Regions from separate parts of the Mesobacillus sp. genome, predicted to be linked through region 3. Evidence: riboswitches for the same ligand, from Rfam matches in the RefSeq annotation. Region 3 holds a riboswitch; each other region holds the start of a gene.
The links. A riboswitch is a leader RNA that binds a small molecule or an ion and turns the genes downstream of it on or off. The one in region 3 is predicted to bind cobalamin.
Positions count from the first base shown of each region.

Region 1: it holds a riboswitch for cobalamin, as region 3 does, so the genes downstream of both, AC3EBE_RS01670 (ABC transporter substrate-binding protein) here and AC3EBE_RS06820 (acyl-CoA thioesterase) in region 3, are expected to answer to the same signal.
Region 2: it holds a riboswitch for cobalamin, as region 3 does, so the genes downstream of both, AC3EBE_RS03525 (5-methyltetrahydropteroyltriglutamate--homocysteine S-methyltransferase) here and AC3EBE_RS06820 (acyl-CoA thioesterase) in region 3, are expected to answer to the same signal.

Region 1 is NZ_JBYNSB010000004.1:30,813-36,142, reverse strand. It holds gene AC3EBE_RS01680 (FtsW/RodA/SpoVE family cell cycle protein) at 1-1,111, opposite strand, end outside; gene AC3EBE_RS01675 (hypothetical protein) at 1,527-2,303, shown strand; cobalamin riboswitch at 2,381-2,561, shown strand; gene AC3EBE_RS01670 (ABC transporter substrate-binding protein) at 2,741-3,706, shown strand; gene AC3EBE_RS01665 (FecCD family ABC transporter permease) at 3,672-4,730, shown strand; gene AC3EBE_RS01660 (heme ABC transporter ATP-binding protein) at 4,730-5,330, shown strand, end outside.
Region 2 is NZ_JBYNSB010000012.1:186,767-192,096, forward strand. It holds gene AC3EBE_RS03520 (glycoside hydrolase family 16 protein) at 1-256, opposite strand, end outside; gene AC3EBE_RS03525 (5-methyltetrahydropteroyltriglutamate--homocysteine S-methyltransferase) at 866-1,981, opposite strand; cobalamin riboswitch at 2,172-2,351, opposite strand; gene AC3EBE_RS03530 (VOC family protein) at 2,842-3,216, opposite strand; gene AC3EBE_RS03535 (MEDS domain-containing protein) at 3,690-4,229, shown strand; gene AC3EBE_RS03540 (response regulator transcription factor) at 4,659-5,330, opposite strand, start outside.
Region 3 is NZ_JBYNSB010000020.1:15,462-20,791, forward strand. It holds gene AC3EBE_RS06810 (patatin-like phospholipase family protein) at 1-106, opposite strand, end outside; gene AC3EBE_RS06815 (MBL fold metallo-hydrolase) at 278-1,099, shown strand; cobalamin riboswitch at 1,422-1,606, shown strand; gene AC3EBE_RS06820 (acyl-CoA thioesterase) at 1,771-2,238, shown strand; gene AC3EBE_RS06825 (ribonucleoside-diphosphate reductase subunit alpha) at 2,261-4,489, shown strand; gene AC3EBE_RS06830 (ribonucleotide-diphosphate reductase subunit beta) at 4,507-5,330, shown strand, end outside.

The sequences.
Region 1 (5,330 bases), on a different contig from region 3:
GTCCCATCGCAAGCATATTGCCCATAAGCGAGCTGCCCCCGTAGCTGATGAACGGGAGCGGGATCCCTGTAATCGGCAGCAGCTGGATGGTCATCCCGATGTTCTGGAATACATGGAAGGTGATCATGCTGATGACCCCAGCACAGATATACGTGTTGAATGGGTCATTCGTATCCAAAGCCATTTTGATCAGATGGTAGATCAGCACAAAATAAAGTCCGATGACAAAGCTGCCTCCCACAAAACCGTACTCCTCGCCGATCACACTAAAGATAAAATCGGTATGGCTTTCCGGGATATAAACTTCCCTTTCGCTGAAGCCTTTTCCGGTCAGCATCCCTGAGCCAATGGCCTTCAGCGATTTGACGAGATGGTAGCCATATTCACTCTGGTAGCTCTCAGGATCGATCCAGGCATAAATCCGTCCGAACTGATAGGTCTTCACTTTTAAATATTGTTTGAGAATCTCAGGTTTCCAGATTACTAGATACAGGATTCCGGCACCGAGTGATGCCCCTCCGCCATACAGGGGTAGGATGATTTTCCAGGTGATGCCCGAGGCAAGAATCAGCCCGGTAAAAATCGCAAGGATGACAAGCGCAGTCCCAAGGTCGGGCTGGAGCATGATCAATCCAAGCGGCAGTGCGGTAATCACTCCCAATTTAATGAATAAAATCATATCCGTCTGCAGTGTCTTTCGTTCATATTTTTCATGATGATAAAAGATCGCATTGCTGAGGGCAATGATCAGAAAGACTTTCATGAATTCAGATGGCTGGATTGAGCCGATCGGTCCGATGACAAACCAGCTTTTCGCATTATTAATGTGTGGGGCGATGCTCGAAGGGGCGAGGTAGAGCCCGATTAGAAGCAAGATGCCGAATCCGTACAAATACCAGGATAGCTTTCGGATCTGGTCGCTGTCGAATCTCACCACAACAGCAATGATTCCGGCACCGACGACATACCAGAATGCTTGCTTGAACATGAAATTTTCGCTGTACTGCCCAGTTGTTTGTGCACTGTAAATCGCAGCGCTGCTGGTCAGGAAAAATAAAAACAGTATCAGCGTCAAGGTCCAATCAAACCGGTCATTTTTCTTTCCATCCATTCCATAACACCCTGTCCAAATGCCTTTTATTTTATTGTATTTTACAATTTTATGATAGAGAAGAAATTTTATCCTTAAACTTTCCAGAAATAATAGACGATTCTCGCAAGGTGTAAGTTGCCCGTCAGGACAAAATAATGAAGCTGACTGGACATTTTTCGGCAGAATCAGCTATTGCTGAACACTCAGGCATCTCCGGATGATTACCAATATATGTTAGTGTTTGATCCCAAAAATTTAGAGTGCCGATATAAGATATTTTCTTTGTTTTTTGATAGAATGGAAAGAGCGTTATCTGTTCGGAAGAGACTCCGGAAGTCGAAGGGGAATCCGTCCGCGACGGCTTTCGGGTTTGTGATTTACATATGGCTGTTTTCGGTTCACTGCAAAGAATTTGTCCGGGAGGTTTTGTCCCTTGAAGAAGCATCATCCATATAACCGGGATTTGATTTATGTCCATCTGAACGACCGGGACCAGTATGTTCTTTCATATGGAATTGAGTTTTTTGAATTTGCGCGCTCCTTATCTGATTCACTCAATCATTTGCTGCTGCTAAGGCATCGCTATGAAGATGGGGAATTCAACAGGCACACTCTGTTCGAATATGTTCCAGCTGACAGCGTAGATAAGCTGATGGTCGAGAATGTCCATTCATTCGGCGATTTTTGCTGGATTGATTTTGAAGAAATCGAAGGGTTGAATGTCCTCAGCGGCCAGGAAATTGCTGAGCTCCTTTATTTGGGCCACATCAAGCACCATCTTAAGCTCCCATTCTATAATCAGCTGGGAAACCGGTTCGCCTACCTCGCCCATGAGGATGGCTGGTTCAATAAGACATATTATCGCAACTTTAATGACTTTTTCCGGATGCTTGGAAGTGTCCTGGCCGGGAAGCTTGGCGAGCTGAAGCCAGAAAAGACATTGCTGGGAATCAGGAAAAAGAAGCTTTATCCTTCTGTGAGCAAGGAGATTCTCAAATCGCTGACTCCAGCCATTAAGGAAGGGGCAGTCTTTTCCTTGAAAAACATCCAGCAGAATCGAAATCGAATCGAAATCCCGATTTGGGTCATTGGTGATTTTGCCAGTATGGATGATATGTATGATGAATTTAAAGAGGCAAGCCGGATCAATCCTGACGGCAGATTGATCTTTGATAAGAAGCTGAAGGAATGGAGCCTTCACGCTCAATAGCTCAATTTGTCTATTAAAAGCCGCATATTTTAGAAGCTTTTTTCCGCGGATCATGTATAATTGATAATAGCGGAAAATTACATACTAAATGAAAAGGTGTCTTTCTTCACAAGACTTAATAGGGAAGTTGGTGAAAATCCAACGCGGTCCCGCCACTGTAAATGGTAGCAAGCTGCACAGAGCCACTGTACTTTGTATGGGAAGGCGCAGCAAGCGATGACCATGAGCCAGGAGACCTGCCTGTTCATTGCACCACACAAACCTACGAGGATAGGGAGGTGCCGGCAGGCTTTATGACTTTTTATTGTGTAAAAAGAAATTTGCTTACTCGGACATCTCCCCATCAGGTGGAGATGTTTTTTATTTACTCTTTTCGATTCGGATTGCACCTTTTGCACATCTTAAATGAAAAGAGACGAAAATTGGAGGAGAAGTAAATGAAAAAATGGTATGCAATATTATTAGCAATGCTGATGGCAGTTATGGTGTTGGGCGGCTGCGGACAGTCCGATCAGCCTGAAAAACAGCAGGCTGATCCAGCACAAGAGGAGCAGAAGTCGGATTTCCCTGTGACTGTGAAGGATGCTTTAGATGAAGATGTTGTTATCGAAGAAAAGCCGGAGAAAATTATCTCTTTAATTCCGAGCAATACTGAGGTTGTCTATGCTCTTGGCGATGGTGAAGCGATTGTTGGAGTCACAGATTTTGATAATTACCCTGAGGAAGCGATGTCGAAGGAAAAAATCGGCGGCATTGAGTTCAATATAGAAAAAATGATTTCGCTCAAGCCGGATTTGGTTTTAGCGCATGAGTCAACAGCTGATAGCGTGAAAGATGGCCTGCAGCAGATTAAGGATGCAGGAATCCAGGTTGTCGTCGTGAATGACGCCCAGTCCTTAGATTCAGTATATGAGTCAATTGAAATGATCGGGAAAGCGATTGGCGAGCAGGAAAAAGCGACAGAGCTAGTCGATGAGATGAAGGAAAGATTCGCGAAACTGGAGAAACAGGCAGAAAGCATCAAAGAAGACCAGAAAAAGAGCGTATTTGTCGAGGTTTCCCCAGCACCGGAAATCTATGCTGCCGGAAAGAATACCTTTATAAATGAAATGCTGGAGCTGATCGGTGCTGAAAATGCGATTGGTGATATGGAAGGCTGGCCAAAGATCGACCAGGAAGCCATTGTCGAGCGCAATCCGGATGTTGTCGTCACAACCTACGGATATTATTCAGAAAAGCCTGTTGAGCAGGTGCTTGGCAGACAGGGCTGGAATAATGTGAAAGCCGTCAAGGACAAGCAGGTATTCGATGTCCATTCAGACCTCGTGACCCGTTCTGGCCCAAGGCTGGCTGAAGGAGCAGAGGAGCTTGCAAAAGCCATTTACCCGGACATTTTTAAATAATAAAGGTACAGCATACGCTGTAGCGATTGTATTTTTGATTGCATCGATGCTGCTTGGCATTTCGATTGGATCAGTTTCCATTCCTGTACCCGCTATCATTCAAATCATTGGTGCTGAGATTTTCCGCTTTCAGGGACAGGGAATCGACCCTATGCATACAAGCATTGTAATGGAAATCAGGCTGCCGCGCGTTTTGCTTGCGGGCCTTGTCGGAGCGTCTCTTGCTATCGCAGGAGCCGCTTTCCAGGGGCTGTTAAGGAATCCGCTGGCCGATCCCTATACACTCGGGATTTCATCCGGGGCTTCAATCGGTGCAGTCCTGACCCTGTTTTTCGGGATAAGCCTGCCTTTTATTCAGGGATTCACCTTGCCGGTGCTGAGCATTTTGTTCGCATTCGCGACGGTACTGTTTGTGTTATTTTTTGCGCGCAGAGTGGACCGTCTGCTGAGAGTAGAGACAATTATACTTACCGGGATCATCCTTAGTTCCTTTCTTGGAGCGTTCATTTCGCTGATGATCGCCCTTTCCGGCGAGGAGTTGAGGCAGATTATCGGCTGGCTGCTCGGAAGTGTGTCGATGCGTGGCTGGGCCTACATAAAAATCATCCTCCCTTTCTTTATCATCGGGATGGTCATTTTGCTGGCCAACACAAGAGAATTGAACGCCATGTCCTTTGGCGAGGAACGGGCGCAGCATCTCGGAGTAAATGTTGAAAAAAGGAAGCTGTGGATCCTGCTTTCCGGCTCGCTGTTGACAGGGTCGGCGGTAGCTGTATCCGGTACGATCGGGTTTGTCGGATTGGTGATTCCCCATATGACAAGAACATTGTGGGGACCAGACCACCGGCATTTGCTGCCGCTTTCGATCCTCATCGGCGCCGGCTTCCTTATTCTCGCCGATCTTGTCTCAAGGACCATTATCGCCCCATCTGAGCTGCCAATTGGAGTCATAACCGCATTAATCGGCGCACCGGTATTTGCGCTGATTTTAGTGAGAAATCGCAAGGAAAGAAGTGCTGGCTGATGATAAAAGTGAACAAGCTGACTGGCGGATATGCAGGCGGGGAAGTCCTGAAGGATCTCTCATTTGCAGTGGAAAAAGGTGAGCTGTTTGGCATCCTGGGGCCGAACGGAAGCGGCAAGACCACCTTGTTAAAAATGATCTCAGGTGCGTTGAAAGCGAGCACCGGCAGCATCCAGCTTGATGGCAGGCCTCTGGCTGGCTATTCTTCGAAGGAGCTTGCCAGACTGATGGCGGTCCTGCCACAGCATGGCGATCAGGCTTTTCCATATACGGTAAAAGAAACTGTCTCACTCGGCAGATACGCTCACCAAAAAGGCTGGCTGAACAGCTGGAGCAGTGAGAATGAGGAAATTGTCCAGCGGGTGATGGAGCAGACAGGAATCACCCGCCTCCAGGAAAAATCGATCGTTGAGCTTTCCGGCGGTGAGAAACAGCGTGTCTTTCTAGCCCAGGCGCTGGCGCAGCAGCCGAAAATTTTGCTGCTGGATGAGCCGACTAATCACCTTGATCTTTCTTTTCAAAAGGAATTGCTCGATCTGCTAAAAAAATGGGCATTTGAGGAAGAACTGACCGTGGTGTCCATTTTTCATGATTTGAACC
Region 2 (5,330 bases), on a different contig from region 3:
GCCTGGCTTCCAGCACCAGTGTCCCATTTTCGATTCTCGCGTTTTCCGGGCGTGCCGTGTAATACTGGGATTCCTCATTGCCGAAGCCCCAGCCGCCTTCAACAAAATTCCACTTGCCCGCATCTATCTCCGTGCTGGAAAAACTATCTTCCCAAATCATTTCCCATTTTTCAGAAGTATCTTCAAATTTTGAAAGCGCCATCATTTCTTTGCTAAAAGAACCTAGCTCTTCATCCTTCTTTTTCATCGGCTTCATTTGGATCGCTCCTTTCCTAAAAGCCAGGCCGTATGATCAAATCAGAAACCTGTTCGTACATACTATTTTACAGGTGCCCAGAGCACATCTTGAGATAGCGAATTTTGAATATGGTGCTGATATTTTAGGAGCTGTGAATTTATACTTAAATATTAATGAGGCAAAAAGAAAAAGAGGCGATCCAAAAAGAAACGGGTTCGGTTTGGAAGTGATAAATTTGAATTAACAGTGCTTTTCGCACAGAAATTTGCAGACACACTAGCTGTATGATTAGCACGCAAAAAGCTCTGAGCCATTTAGCCCAGAGCTTTTTTTGTTGTGCGTTGTTATAAAAAAGGACCCTTATGTTTAAGGTAGGATTATTCACAAACTTAGCATAAGAGACCATTGTCTGCCGTATATTGCTTTAATGGTTTCGGGGGCACTTTATCTGTTGTTTTAGTGACACTGATTAGAGTATATAACCGTTGTCAAAAATTTCATCATAGTTTTTTGATGTATAACTACCAAAAACATTCAATACAAAGCCCTTTAGGAAATATTTCCTAAAGGGCAATTTAATCTGCTTGGGTTATTCAATATTTCGGGCTTCATCTGTCCATGTAGGCATTAAATATTTCCCCAAACCTCTTTCGCCACTTCAACAATGAATTTTAATTTGTTCCACTGTTCTTCTTCTGTGAGGTTATTTCCATGGTGTGTAGAAGCGAATCCGCATTGCGGACTGATGCACAGCTGTTCCAGTGGTACGTATTGGGCTGCCTCTTTAATCCTTGCTTTTATCAATTCCTTATCTTCCAATTCAGGGTACTTTGAAGTAAATAATCCGAGGACCACCCGCGGTGCACCCACACCATTAGGGATATGTACTAAAGGTTCGAATGTTCCGGACCGTTCATCATCATATTCAAGGAAAAACCCATTTACTTTTTCCTTGTTGAGCAAAGTTGGCGCAATAAGGTCATAACTGCCCGAAAATGCATAATCAGACCTATAGTTGCCTCTGCACAAATGAGTGGTGACAATCAAATCCTCCGGCTTGTCCTTCAGAACGCCATTAACGACTCGTAGTGCAAGATCGATTAAATAATCACGTGGGTACTGAGCGTCACTAAATGGAAGCGCAGGGGCAGACAGGCCTGCAATATAAACATCGTCAAGCTGTACATATCGGACACCGACGTCATAAAAAGCTTTGAGAGTTTTTCTGTAAGCTTCAATAATATCCACTGCAAACTCTTCCCAATCCGAATAAAACTCTGGGTTGATGATACCTGCATTGAAAAACTGATTTGGGCTCGGGATGGTCACCTTTGCAACAGCCCTGTTCCCTACTACTTCAACCAACTCCCTGGCATGCTGAATAAACGGGTGGTCAGGATTGAAAGATATTTTGCCTATAGCCCGAACATCATGCTTTTCAGTTTCGATTTTGCTGAACTGATAGCCTTTTTCCGGTGTATATCCCTCCATCCCTAGAAAATTTTCCATAAAATCGGTATGCCACCAATGCCTCCTGAATTCACCGTCGGTTACCGCTTTCAATCCAATTTCAATCTGCTTATCGACTATTCTTTTTACCTCAGAAAGTTCAATTTCCCTCAGTTGTTCATAACTAATATTACCGTTACGAAAACTGGTTTTTGCCTCCAACAAGTGTTTAGGTCTTAATAAGCTGCCAACATGGTCAGCCCTGAACGGAGCTTTTGTTAGGGTAATGGACATCATGTATTTCTCCTTCATATATAAAGTATTTAAAATAAAAACCTCTTCTATTTAGAAGAAAAGAATTTTACTTCCAAAAAAATAAAAAACCCAACATGAAGGATGGGTTTCGTAACAATGGCAGACTAATAGACAGCAGAAAACAGTCCATTAATTTAACCTTGTTCTATCTTCCCAAGTCCCGAAGAAGATAACACACATAAATAAGGCAGGTCTCCTGACTTGTGCTTCACCTTACTCTAAGTCCTTCCCGTCTTTATAAGACAGTGGTCTACTTATTTCATCAGCACTTACAGTTGCGGGGACAGTTTTGGATTTCAACCAAATTCCTTATTAAGTCCATACGGACACCTTATTTATCGGTATAGTAGAATATCAACTTTGAATACTATTATATTCGTTCCCCTGATAATTGCAAATATTTGAAATATATTTCGAATTCAATTCTATCTAATCCAACCTTTACGAATTCATTCTTTTCATAAGCTCAAAGTACCATTTTCTAAGCTTTTTAAGCTTTCAACTTTATAATCAACTTTGAAAATATCGTAATCCTGACTTACAAATTCTAGTTGTTTTAATAACTCATCTTTAAATATTAAAAAACGTTTCAGCAGCTATTTTTCCATCATTCCCCATCTTCAGGAATGCTGCCCCGTTCAATAACAAAAATGCCGCCCTTGAATGGCAGCACAATCCGGAACTATTGCATCCTATGTCTAAGTACATTTCTTCCTACCAATGTAAAGTAGGTGTGTTGAAATCCCAAGAATATTAGGATCAGTAGCTTTCCTTAAGTAAAGAATGCCCCTTTTAGTCTAAGTGTGACTTTCACTAAATTACCTTCATATATATATTTCTCACCAGTGCACTTGGAGTTTATTGCCATTTAAATCAAAAAAGTGGAAATAGGCATGTCCATTATCCTCTTTTATATCCTCAACCTTAACACCATTTTCAATAAGATGTGTATGAAATCCAGATAATTCGGGACTTGTAAACCCAATGCTAAAGGCTGGGGCATTACCAACTGTAAAATGTGCAAATGTATCATCTTCAGTAGGAACTAAGATAAGTAAGAAAGGCCCCTCATTAACTTTTATAATGGCAAATGGATCCTCAGTAATGGTTAATAACTGAAGCCCTAATATATCTCTATACCATTGTGCAGACTGCACTAAATTTCTTACCGGAATTCTAATATAATGTACCTGTTCAATAAATGATTTACTCATAAACTACCTCTCCTTTATTTAGTATTGTCTATCAAGTAATTCCCTTTTTACATCCCTATTCCCTTCCGATTTTTGAACTAGCCTGCCCCGTTCGTGTAGTAAAGGTCCTGTTTTTTGACATTGCCTTAAATCTTCAACATCTTACTGAAAGATCAAATAGAAGATTACTATTACAACAACTATAATTCCACCTATTGTAGGCGTTCCATAAAAAGATCTATTCCATCCATCATCTGTTTCAATTTTACTATCTTCTCGGTTGTTTTCTTGATTCCTCAATGACCACACCCCCGGTAAAAACGGTTTTTGTACCTAAATGGATTAGGTTAATAAAAATTAAGGTTTCATCTCCTGCCCATTTAGCTTAATTAATGTTTAGTTCTGGATATATTTGCTGGCAAAACCCATTTCAATCCAAATGTATGATAAGGTTATTGAAGGGCGTTATATGTCTATTTCGATGGGGTGCATATGTGGAAAGTACACATTTAATGGAAGTTAATGAAATTCAAAACCTTACTAAGGGGCATGTGTTATATTTCTACGAGAATCAGGATCAGTATATTTCAAATGCGGCTGATTTTATCACTTCCGGTTTAGAAATGAATGAACATTGTATCATTGTAGAAAATGATCGAAACACTCCGTTGATTAAAAAAAGACTCACTTTGTTAGTTAATGAATGTCACTTAGAAAAAGTGACGTTTGTCAATAATTATGACTTCTATTATGCCAAGGGAGACTTTAGAATTAATTCTATTTTCGATTATCTCCCTAACTTAATTGGAGGCAATTCAAAACTTGATTCAGTCATCCGAAGCTGGGCCCATGTTGAATGGCGGGATGAGCGGGAAGTAAGTAATAAATTATTGAATTCTGAAAATGAAGCTGCTAAAATTGTGGCCGAAGCAAAACTTCTTTCTGTTTGTGCCTACGATTCAACAAGGGTTAGTAAGGAATTTAAGGAAGGACTTCTAGCTTGCCACAACTTTCTTGTAAAAGAGAAGGTGTGAAGCAACAGGATCGACATATTATTTCATAGAACAGATTTATCTTTTCCGAATATGGCTTGTTTACGACATCAAGCTCACCTTTAACAATTGTATTATTGAACCTGCGCCAATAATTGAATAAGCCTCCCAAACATTTTAACATAAATATCCAAATTTTTTTTTAGCATACTGACAATAACTTCTGATATCATGCTAAAACAACTTAATTACAAAGAAAACCCTGTTATAATAACAAAAAGATGCAGTCCAATTCTATTGCGAATTGGACTGCATCTTTGTATGCGAATTCGTTTTTGTACTCGAAAATCGCAAAAGGTATCTCATCTTGGTACAGCCTCTTTTTTGGGATAGTGTAACACATTGATTTTCGCTTCAATCAATTGGGCTTGTTATCAAAGGAATCAACTAAATAATCACAAGACCACCTCATTAATTCATCTCCCTAAACTCCTTTGGTGAAATCCCTTCGATTTCCCTAAACACCCTGGCAAATTGCTTCGGGTTCTTGTAGCCTACCATCTCACTGATTTCGAATACCTTGTAATCGGTCTCCTTGAGCAGGCGCTTAGCACCTTCGATCCTGACCGATTTGAGATAATCGACAAAGTTCTGGCCAGTAAATTCTTTGAACATATGGCTGAAATAGGAGTAGTTGAGCGAGATATAGTTTGAGACCACGGCCAGGTTTAGGTCCTTATGATAGTTTTCCCTGATATAGGCGATTGCCCGGTCCATATATTTCTGCTCAGAGTAGACTGATTTCATCTGTTTATTGTACTCATGGATTCTCATCAGCAGGTCCTCAAGAGCACGGACGTATTCATGAAAGTTAGGGAAATTGTAGATATCGCCTATCTTGTTCAATAGCTTGAACGTCTCGAGCGATTCTTCCCCAAGCCTTGCGAAAAATCCTTTAAAGATAATCTCATTGATCTCCTGGTTAAGGTTTTCCAGATAGCTGATGCTGCTGCTTGAGATGACATCAAAGTCCATAACATGCAGCAGGTAGGACTTGATTTCCTTTTCCCGTTCCGTCCCAAGCATATTGGCGATTTTATTGATCAGCTCGGTTGGCACGGATGCGGGATTTTGTTTCTCTTT
Region 3 (5,330 bases):
TGACATAGGGGAAATATAATTCTTTCTCTAAAAAATAATCCAAAACGCCAGCAGTATAGACACCTCTCATACCGCCGCCTTCAAGAACCAGACCGCTGTTTATCATCCTCAATCCCCCCGATAAAAAATTCTTTGTATACAAATGAATTGAATAAAGAACAGTTTAACACAAGTCAGCGAAAAAAAAGAGGCAAATGCTTAAAAATGGAAGTTAAAATGAATAATGGTTCATTCTCTCGATATTTGTGGTATATTTTGGTGTAAAGGGGGAGAGGCATTGTTAGTAAAGAAAAACGCAGTTGAAGGACAGGTAAATGGCGTTTCCTATTTGAACGGGCAAGTGAGTTTCCAAAAAGTCCACTTGAATGTGTACAGTTTTTTAATTGACGGAGTTTTGATCGACACAGGATCGCACTCTTTAAAAAAATATTTCAAACCCTTTATATCTGAAGCAGACTTTGATCAGGTCATGCTGACGCATCATCATGAAGACCACACAGGCTGTGCCGCCTATATTGAAAACAATGGGAAAGCCCCCATATACTTAGATGAAAAATCAATACAGTATTGCCAGCAGTCCGCAGATTACCCCCTCTATCGCCAGCTTTTCTGGGGAAGGAGGAAGCCTTTTTCTGCCCAGCCAATTCCTGATACTTTTACATCAAGGAATGCCAGTTGGGAAGTGATCGATACTCCCGGTCATGCACATGATCAAAAGGCATTTTTGAATAAGGAAACAGGCCAATTGTTTACAGGGGATCTCTTTGTGAATGAGAAAATCAAAGTGGCACTGGCAGAGGAAAGCATTCCGGAAACCATTAAATCCCTGCAGCGGGTGCTGGCATTTGATTTTGCCGAGGTATTCTGCAATCATGCCGGATTTGTAGAAGAGGGCCGAGCTGCATTGAGAAGGAAGCTTGAGAATTTATTAACGATTCAGGATCAAGTTCTCACCCTACACAAGCAAGGTGACCCAGCTAAGGAAATCAGGGCTAAACTATTCCCGAAAAATTACCCGATCCACAAATTTTCAGGCGGGGAGTGGGATTCGCTTCACATCATCACTTCAATCTTGAATGGAAATTTGAAGGGATTTTAATTTAGCTCTATATGAGCTTAGAAGATTTTTTCTAAGTTATACTGTTACCATATGTTAAATTCTGAAATCGTTGATTGTAGTGGAAGGCGCGCAGACTCCTTCGGGATGTAGCGGGACAGGTGAGACCCCGCAGGAGCAAAGCGACGAGGAGGCTCACCGCACGCCCCGAGGAAAGCGAAGCGCCTGGAACGGAAATCAACAGTCTAATTAATAAAAATTTTTATTAATGAAGTTAATAGTTGTATAAATCTTCATTCTCCTATATTATCTATTAATATAACACGATATATTGTGTTACATTCGTATCTAATAACTACATATTGAATATGCCGGTAAGCATGGTGCCTGAATAAGGCTTAATAGGGAATCTGGTGAGAATCCAGGACTGTTCCCGCAACTGTAAGTGCTGACGAAATAAGCAAGGACCACTGTCTAACAAATAGATGGGAAGGGCTTAAAGTAGAGTGATGCACAAGTCAGGAGACCTGCCATGTTTATGCGTATTATCTTCTTCGGGAATTGGGAAGGTAAAGCGAGGATCATTTGGTAGACTCAGCAATCTATATGTCTATTAAGTGTATCAGCGTTTATGGAACCCATCCTTTGCGATGGGTTTTTTTATACCCAATTTTTCACCTGAAGCAGCATTTACTAGAAAAGGAGCAGAAAAAATGGATGCAATATCTTCAAATGTTTCAAGAACAATTCAGACTCATTTAGTTTTACCGCCGGATACAAACCATATGGGCACGATTTTTGGAGGAACGGTATTGGCTTATGTGGATGAAATTGCCGCAATCGCCGCGATGAAGCACAGCAGGAAGGTTGTCGTCACTGCTTCGATCGACCGGGTCAATTTTCTATCTTCTGCAGAGGTCGGAGATATTTTAACGCTGGAAGCTGTGGTCATCTCCACAGGCCGGACATCGATGGAGGTTTTTGTGAAAGTAGAATCTGAGAATCTGGACACTGGTAAAAAAACGTTAACGACTACATCGATTTTAACTATGGTGGCGAAGGATGCCGCAGGCAAGCCTGTAGCCGTTCCAGGAGTGATACCACAAACAGAGGAAGAAAAAGATTTATTTCTGCGAGCAGGAGAGAGAAGGCAGCGCCGTCTGGAAATGAGAAACCCATAAAAAATAGGAGGGGAATTAAATAATGATCACCATGCAAAAAGAATTCATAACAAAAGCAATGAATGAAGCTGAAAAAGAATATCAAAAGATTGATTTTACAGATTTTAAAGAAAAAGTTATTAATACACTAAAGGTCAAAGAGCTGTCAATCGACCAGGCCGAGAACCTGTTGATTTTATCTGCGGTGGAAAGAATCAGCAGCTTTGAACCAGATTGGACTTATGTTGCGGCTAAATTTTATTTGAACAGGCTCTATAGACTGAGCTCAATTTCACGAGGGACTGACAGGGAACGTGGCTATGGTTCTTTTTATGAGTTAATAAATACACTTGTATCCATGGGGATTTATGATCAGCAGCTGCTGGAGTTATACTCAAAGGAGGAAATTAACTCTATTGAAAAATTGATAGATCCCGAGAAGGACTCATTATTCACATACATAGGTTTGCTGACGATGGCAGAACGATACCTGGCCAGGTCACATCAGGGTGAATTCCTTGAATTGCCGCAGGAGAGGTTTATGATCATCGCGATGACCTTACTGGCGAAAGAGCCGAAGAAAAAGCGAATCGGCTTGATAAAGGAAGCATACTGGGCACTTTCCAATCTGTATATGACCGTGGCAACTCCGACACTTGCAAACGCAGGGAAAAGCTATGGCCAGCTGTCGAGCTGTTTCATCGATACAGTAGAGGATGATTTAAGGAGTATTTATGATTCCAATACCGATGTTTCAACGTTAAGCAAAAATGGCGGCGGGATCGGCATTTACCTTGGGAAAATCAGGAGCCGCGGCAGCGATATAAAAGGCTTCAAAGGAATCAGCTCTGGAGTGATTCCATGGATGAAGCAGCTGAATAATACCGCAGTATCTGTTGACCAATTAGGGCAGCGACAGGGAGCGATTGCCGTTTATCTGGATATTTGGCATAAAGATATTTTCCCTTTTCTCGATGCAAAGCTGAACAATGGCGATGAAAGGCAAAGGACGCATGATTTATTCACTGGCGTATGCATTCCGGATCTTTTCATGGAACAAGTCGAGAAACGGGGAGACTGGTACTTATTTGATCCGCATGAGGTAAGGAATGTGATGGGATACTCACTTGAGGATTTTTATGATGAAGAATCTGGTGCTGGATCTTTCAGAGATAGGTATTGGGAATGTGTTTACCATCCGGATTTGTCACGTGACGTGGTACCCGCAATCGAGATTTTTAAATCAATAATGGTTTCTCAGCTTGAGACAGGCACACCGTATATGTTTTATCGTGACACGGTTAACCGGTTCAACGCAAATCAGCATAAAGGGATGATCTACTGCAGCAACCTTTGTACAGAGATCGCACAGAATATGAGTCCCACAACACTTGAAGAGGAAATAGTCGAAGACGGAAGAATTGTTATTTATAAAAAGCCAGGGGATTTCGTCGTGTGCAATCTATCGTCCATTTCATTGGCTAAAAGTGTGACGGATGGCGTTCTCGAGAGGTTAATAAATATTCAGGTCAGGCTGCTCGACAATGTCATTGATATGAATGAAATCCCCGTTCTGCAGGCGCAGCTGACCAATAAGAATTACCGCGGGATCGGGCTTGGCACCTTTGGCTGGCACCATCTGCTCGCGATAAAGGGCATTAAGTGGGAAAGTAACGAGGCGGTTTCATACTGTGACGAATTATATGAAGAGATTGCTTACTTAACAATTAAGGCCAGTAATGAGTTAGCCGCGGAGAAAGGCAGTTACCCATTTTTCGAGGGTTCGGACTGGTCTACTGGTGCCTATTTTGATAAACGGGGTTATTATTCCGAAAAATGGTCTGAGATGAAGGAGCGAGTAAAGCAAAATGGCGTGAGGAATGGGTATTTAATGGCGGTTGCACCGAACTCCTCGACATCTATTTTGGCTGGATCGACAGCAAGCATCGATCCGATTTTTAGGCTGGAGTACTCGGAGGAAAAAAAGGATTATAAAATCCCGGTCACCGCACCGGATTTATCGCCTCATACAACCTGGTACTACAAGTCCGCTTACAATATCGACCAGCATTGGAGCATTAAACAGAATGCGATGCGTCAGCGGCATATTGATCAGTCAATTTCTTTCAACATTTATGTAAGGAACGATATTAAAGCGAAGGCTCTCCTTGATCTTCATTTGGATGCCTGGAAATCCGGGTTAAAGACGACGTACTATATCCGTTCTACTTCTGGAAGTATCATAGATGAGTGTGAAAGCTGCCATAGTTAAGAGAGGAGGTTTAAATAATGATTACGAAACGTTCAATTATTGATGTTGAAGCACCAAATGCCTCCACTGGCATTATTAACGGGAGAAGCTCGAATATCCTGAACTGGGATGATGTCCGGTTCCCATGGGCCTATCCAAAATACAAAAGAATGCTCGCGAATTTTTGGACACCTTTTGAAATAAATATGTCAAAAGACATCAAGCAATTTCCGAGCCTTTCCGAAGCTGAAAAAGACGCTTTCTTGAAAACCATCGGGCTATTGGCATTGCTGGATAGCATCCAAACGGATTATGCCGGAAAAGTAGCCGATTATTTGACGGATTCCAGCCTGAATGCACTGATGATCATACTGGCACAGCAGGAGGTAGTCCACAATCATTCCTATAGCTATGTGCTATCAAGTATCGTACCAAAGGCGAAGCAGGATGAGGTTTTCGACTATTGGCGAACTGAGCCGATTTTAAGAAAAAGAAATGATTTCATCACAGACGGCTATAAAGGCTTTGCCGAGAATCCAACAGCCGAAAATTTGCTGCGTTCTATCATTTATGACGTCATTTTGGAAGGGTTGTTCTTCTACTCCGGATTCGCGTTCTTTTATAACCTGGCCCGGAATCAAAAAATGGTCGGCACCAGTACGATGATCAATTACATCAATCGTGATGAACAGCTGCATGTCAGCCTGTTTGAAAAGATATTCAAGGAGATTTTAAAAGAGAATCCATCGTACGACACCAAGGAATTAAAAGAGTTTGGAACAGCCACCTTCCGCAAAGCGGCAGAATTGGAGATCGAATGGGCAGGCCAAATCATTGGCAATCAAATGGAAGGATTGTTCAT